2 regions of the Desulfonatronospira sp. MSAO_Bac3 genome follow, and region 2 is predicted to be linked to the other one. Evidence: riboswitches for the same ligand, from Rfam matches in the RefSeq annotation. Region 2 holds a riboswitch; the other holds the start of a gene.
What was found. A riboswitch is a leader RNA that binds a small molecule or an ion and turns the genes downstream of it on or off. The one in region 2 is predicted to bind cobalamin.
Positions count from the first base shown of each region.

Region 1: it holds a riboswitch for cobalamin, as region 2 does, so the genes downstream of both, D5S03_RS03185 (hypothetical protein) here and D5S03_RS12465 (radical SAM protein) in region 2, are expected to answer to the same signal.

Region 1 is NZ_QYZY01000086.1:4,602-7,725, forward strand. It holds gene D5S03_RS03180 (sirohydrochlorin cobaltochelatase) at 1-828, shown strand, start outside; cobalamin riboswitch at 917-1,214, shown strand; gene D5S03_RS03185 (hypothetical protein) at 1,363-2,010, shown strand; gene D5S03_RS03190 (glycine/sarcosine N-methyltransferase) at 2,021-2,827, shown strand.
Region 2 is NZ_QYZY01000350.1:10,092-13,215, reverse strand. It holds gene D5S03_RS12470 (sigma-54 interaction domain-containing protein) at 1-621, opposite strand, end outside; cobalamin riboswitch at 772-1,068, shown strand; gene D5S03_RS12465 (radical SAM protein) at 1,142-1,780, shown strand; gene D5S03_RS12460 (ribonucleoside triphosphate reductase) at 1,794-3,124, shown strand, end outside.

The DNA of each region.
Region 1 (3,124 bases), on a different contig from region 2:
ATGACCAAAGAAGCCTTCCCAGAGGTGCCTGTACGCTGGGCTTACACTTCCAGGATGGTCAGGCATTCTCTGGCCAAAAAGGACAAGCATTTTGATTCCCCGGCCATGGCCCTGGCCAGAATGGAGGATGAAGGCTTTACGCACGTAGCGGTTATGTCCCTGCATACAATCGGAGGTGTGGAGTTTCATGAACTCAGGTCGGTTGTGGGTGCCTTTCAGGATATGCAGAGCAACCTGAAGCAGGTGAGCCTCAGTTCGCCTCTTTTGGGTTCACCGGATGTAATGGAAAGGGTCCGGGACAGCATGCTGGACAATCTTCCAGCAGATAGAAAAGCGGACGAGGCGGTCATCTGGGTGGGACACGGGTCTTATCATCCCAGCAATGCCTTTTACCAGGCCCTGGCCTACAAGCTGCAAAGAAAGGATGAAAACGTGTTCATGGCCACTCTCGGCTGTCTTGGCGGGTCACCTTCTTTTGAAGATGTAAAAGAAGAAGTTAAAGCCAAGGGCATTGATAAGGCCTATCTTGTGCCATTCATGTCCGTAGTGGGAGCGCATACCATCAGGGATGTGGCCGGCAAGGACAATTCCGGCCATGACCATTCCCACGATCATGGACACGAACACAATCATGATCACGAACATAACCATTCTCATGACCACGGCCATGACCACGATCATGACCATCACCACGGTGATCCCTGGAAGCAAAGGTTGCAGGATGCCGGCATTGAGACAGAAGTAGTTTTAAAAGGCACTGGAGAGTACGATGATTTTGTCAACATCTGGCTGGATCAACTGAAAAAGGCCGTTGAGCAATTGCATTAACAGTACATGAAGCGTCTGCATGATTTTTTTGCAGGGGCTAATTTTGCAACTTGACAAGAACGTCTTTTTTTACTTGAGTAAATAATAATTAAGGACAGTCGTCTCAGGTTTTCCCCAGTCAGGGGAAATGAAAAGGGAATCCCGTGTAAATCGGGAACCGGCCCGCGGCTGTGAGCGGGGACGAAAGCCGCATTAAGCCACTCTGGACAGAAACAGGGGAAGGCGCGGCAAGCCCAGCACTCACTTCATTTCTGTTTGTTGCTTATAATCAGGTTGTACTGCAAGGAGCCAACCGGTTTAACTGGCAACAATTAGTACCTGAAGTGAGTGCTGGGCAAGTAGGACGATCCGCAAGTCAGAAGACCTGCCTGAGACCTTATTGGACCGCCCCTTCGGCGCAGGGTGGCGGCCGAGCCTATTCGAGGATGAAAACGGGACATCCCCGGATCGAAGTGTATTTCGATCCGGGGATTTTTTTTGCAAGAAAACGGACAGAAGCGCCGGCTGTCCTCCAAACCGTTCAAGGAGGAAAAAATGGATACTATCCACCTGGAAATGCACGGGGTGTGCATGAAAAGCCGCAGTATGCGTATGACCAGGACGGGTGCGGAAGCTGTGCTGCAGTTCTGCCGGGAGTACAATATCAATGTATACCGGCTTTTTGATTCACCCGGGGATGTCAGAAGTCTTCTGCCCGCGGGAGAGCATGTGGATTGCTTAGAAGAGTGCTATATGTACTGCAATGATAAGCCGGATGTTTATGCTTATATCAATGACAGGCAGGTAAAAACACTGGATTTTGGATTGTTTCAAAATTTTACCCGGCATGCAGTGCTTGACGATGGAGGCGATGAACATGTTGTCATTGAAAAGGCGGCAATCAACGATGGCATCATGGTCTTTGAAGACAGGGGCAGTCACCTGGGACAGCTTAATATTCAGGATATACGCCTGCCCATTAAAAGATCGCTTATTGACAACAGTCTTTTGTTCAATGAAGTATATCATGGTCATAAAATGTTCAATATAAAGCTCATGGAGCTTTCTCCAGGAGCAATGCAGGCCATCAATGTGCGCAGTAACGGCCAGAAGATTTCATTTATTGATTTCTTAAACAGTGTTTCTGTCTCTGGATGGCGGGCACAGAACATGATCTCGGAAATTTCCAGAACCATTCAATAGGAGGTGTATTATGTACGCAGACAAGGAACAAAAAGAAATATTGCAGAGCAAGGGTTGCTTGCTGACTGATCAATACCTTCACGACTACGAAGACTGCTTTGTAAACAAGTGGGATGAGCTCATAGACTGGGAGAAGAGAGCCAAAAGCGAGGGGTCTTTTTTTTATGATATTTTCAGACAGAGGAATGTGCAGAGCATTATGGACGTGGCCGCCGGCACCGGCTTTCATTCGGTGAGGTTTCTTGAACAGGGCTACAGGGTGGTCAGCGTGGACGGAAGCGCCAACATGCTGGTGCAGGCCTTTGAAAACGCCCGGGACAAAGGATATATCCTGAGCACGGTGCATACGGACTGGAGACGACTCAGCTTTGATGTGCAGGGCGAATACGACGCCCTTATCTGCCTGGGCAATTCCTTTACCCACCTTTTTGATGAACACGACCGGCGCAGGGTGCTGTCCGAATTCTACAGCAAACTCAAGCCGGACGGGGTGCTTATAGTGGACCAGAGAAACTATGACCGTATCCTGGATGAAGGTTATTCCTCCAAACACAAATATTATTACTGCGGCGAGAACGTATCTGCAGAACCGGTGCAGGTGAAGGACGATCTGGTCCAGTTTGAGTATACCTTTCCAGACGCTTCTGTGTTTCATCTGAACATGTTTCCCCTGCGCAAGGCTTACATGCAGAAACTTCTCTACGAGACCGGCTTTGGGTCAGTGACCACTTACGGGGATTTTCAGGAAACCTTCAGAGGCGAGGAACCTGATTTTTATATCCATGTAGCGGATAAAGGCATACCTGACCAGAGCTGACAGTCTTGAGCCTGCGTTAGTCTGCTTAAAAAAGTGCCTGCAAATTTTTTTGCAGGCACTGCAAGACTGTCTTGTCCATCAAGGGTAACCATTATGGATGGAAACCGGTTTTCAATGGTTGTGGAGTTGTCTGTCCATGTTTTCCGGCCAGGGCCTGGCCCGATGTCTCAGAAAAATGCCGGCTAATTTTTAACCTGGACCATCATTGTCATTGACCGCCTTTCATATTTCTCTCCGGAGTATTAAATTAGGATAAATGCATTACCTTTTGTACTCCAGCTTTTTGCGTAATATCCA
Region 2 (3,124 bases):
AAGGGTGTCAGGCAGTGCACCGCAGTTTACGGGCACAAAAGGAGCGTCCTTTTTGGACCCTAAGGAATGAATGGTTTTTGCTGCCAGTTCTTTTCCAGTGCCGGTCTCCCCCAGGATGAGCACCGTGCTGGAGCTTGCGGCCACCGCCGGGATGATCTGCAGTACCTTCTGCATGGCCGGGCTGTGGCTTACGAGATTGCCGGTGGACAGACCACCCTTGAGTTCCAGACGTAATCTCTCCACTTCGCTCAGGTCGCGAAAGGTCTCGGCTCCTCCCACCAGTTCGCCCCTGGAGTTGCGAAGCATGGCAGTGGATACGCTTATGGGGATGCGTCCACCCTGGGAGTCTATGATATAGCAGGCTTTGCCGATGACTGGTTTTCCTGACTCAAGGGTATATCCCAGAGCGCACTGGGACTGGCACATGCTGGATCTGAGCACTTCCCAGCAGGGCCGGCCCAGGGCCTGGTCTCTGGAAATGCCGGTAATCTGCTCCGCGGCCCGGTTGAAGGAGGTGATCATCCACTCCCGGTTTACTGTAAAGACGCCGTCGGATATGCTTTCAAGTATGGCCTTGGTAAAGCCTTCCCAGGGTTCATCTTTTGTTGTTTTGCCGCTCATATGTTCTGATATAACGAATTCAGGGGATGGGGCAAGTCTTTGCAGGCAGCTTGAAAGTAAGTCTTTATTGTTTTGCTGATTTTTACTGTTGAACTCCCTGGGCACCGGTGTTATTGTGTCGGTTCTTATTTGATAATAATACTCTGAAATTCTTTACAGTCTGCTTCAGGCGGCCGTCAGGCCTTAAAAGGGAACTCCGGTGCAAGTCCGGGGCGGTCCCGCCGCTGTGAGCCCTGTAAATCTTTTTGTCGTATCTGGGTCACTAACCCCGCACTTACTTTTTTCAAAAAAGTAAGAGAAACTTATTTTTTGACCTCCGTGAGGCAGGTTATAAAATTTTATAAGTTTCGCTGTAGTGCTACTTTTTTGAAAAAAGTAAGTGCGGGGTTGGGAAGGCCGACAAAGGAAGGGGCGAGCCAGAAGACCTGCCTGAAGTCTTATCCATCAACTTTTTCCCCTGCGAGGACAGCGGGTAAAGATCCACGGGCTCCGGTGCTTTTATCCGGCGGAGCAATATATCATGCAGGATTTAGACTATAGTGCCTGGGACATGCTCAAGGGATATGAGCCCTTCAGCCTCTGCGACTGGCCGGGACGGATAAGCGCGGTTCTTTTTTTCGGGGGCTGCAATCTGCGCTGTCCCACCTGCCACAATGCTTCTTTTGCCTGGCACCCGGAAAGTTTTCCGGTCCTGGACTGCCTGGGAGTGCTGGAGCAGGTGCAGCGCAACCGCAACTGGCTGGAAGGGCTGGTGCTGACCGGCGGTGAAGTCACCATTCTGCCAGGTTTTGATTCTTTGCTGCATGATCTGTCCAGCCTGAACATTCCCATTAAACTGGACACCAACGGACTCAGCCCGGATTGTGTAAAACTAGCTCTTGAGCATAGCTCAATAAAAATGATAGCAGTGGATATCAAGGGGCCGTGGCATATGTATCCGGGGCTTACCGGTGATCGGGCCGCTCCCGGGCAGGCCAGGGATTGTCTGGGGCAGATTCTGGAGCTTGCTGCAGATAGCCCGGAGAGGTTCATGTTCAGGATCACCCGGGTGCCTGGTTTAAGTGATCCGGACATTGAAAACGTAAAAGCCTGGCTGCCGCCCGGGTTCGAGCTCAAAGTTCAGGATTACCGGCCGTCCAGAATAACAGCAAACCAGTAAAAAGGACACTAATATGCCCAAACAGATCAAGAAAAGAGACGGTTGTATGGAATCCTGGTCCACGGACCGGATTGCCCATGCCATTTTAAAGGCCCTCAAGGCCAGCGGAATCAAGGACCCTTTGCTGGCTTCCAGGCTGGCCCGCAAGGTGGAGGGCAAGCTGCACGAGGATATTCCGGAGCAGGAGACCGTCCAGGACATGGTGGAAATGGTGCTTATGGAGTCCAGGCTTTATGACGCGGCCAAGAAGTACATCATCTACCGCGAGAAGAGAAGGGAACTGCGCTGCCAGGATCAGGCCTATCTGAATATCGGGGAGATCATTGATTCCTACGTGTACAAGTCCGACTGGAGGGTCAATGAAAACGCCAATATGACCCATTCTTTCCAGGGACTCATGCTGCATCTCTCAGGTTCGGTCCAGGCCCGCTACGCCCTGGAAAAGTATCCGGAAGAAGTGCGCATGGCCCATGAGCATGCCTATTTTCACATCCACGACCTGTCCTTTGGACTGGCCGGGTACTGCGCAGGATGGAGCCTGCGCGATCTCTTGCTGGAGGGCTTCAACTTAGAGGGCAAGTGCTCCTCAGGGCCGGCCAAGCATTTTGATTCCGCACTGGGGCAGATGGTAAATTTTCTGGGGACTCTGCAGAACGAATGGGCCGGGGCCCAGGCCTTCAATAACGTGGATACCTATCTGGCCCCCTTTATCCGTCATGACGGCCTGAATTACCACGAGGTAAAACAGGCCATGCAGAAATTTGTTTTCAACCTGAATACCACATCCAGGTGGGGCGGTCAGAGTCCTTTTACCAACCTGACCTTTGACCTGGTCCCGCCAAAGCACATTGCAGGAGAAGGAGCCATCATCGGGGGCAGGATAACCGATGATGCCTACGGGGACTTTGAGCCGGAAATGGAAATGATCAACCGGGCCTTTCTGGAGGTCATGCTTGAAGGTGATTATCACGACCGCATTTTTTCTTTTCCCATACCCACGTACAATGTCACTTCCGATTTTCCCTGGGACAGCAGTGTGGGCAGGCTTCTTCTGGAGCTAACAGCCAAGTACGGGGCTCCCTATTTTCAAAACTTTATAAATTCCGATCTAAGCCCGGAAGATGTGCGCTCCATGTGCTGCCGTCTGCAGATGGACCTGCGCGAGTTAAAAAAACGCACCGGCGGGCTTTTCGGGGCCGGGGATCTTACCGGATCCATAGGGGTGGTCACCCTGAACCTGCCCAAGCTGGCCTTTCTGGCCCAGGGGGAGGAGGACTTCCTGGACATCATTACTGAATATGCCGGGCTGGCCCGAGATTCCTTAGAATTCAAAAGAAAGCTCAT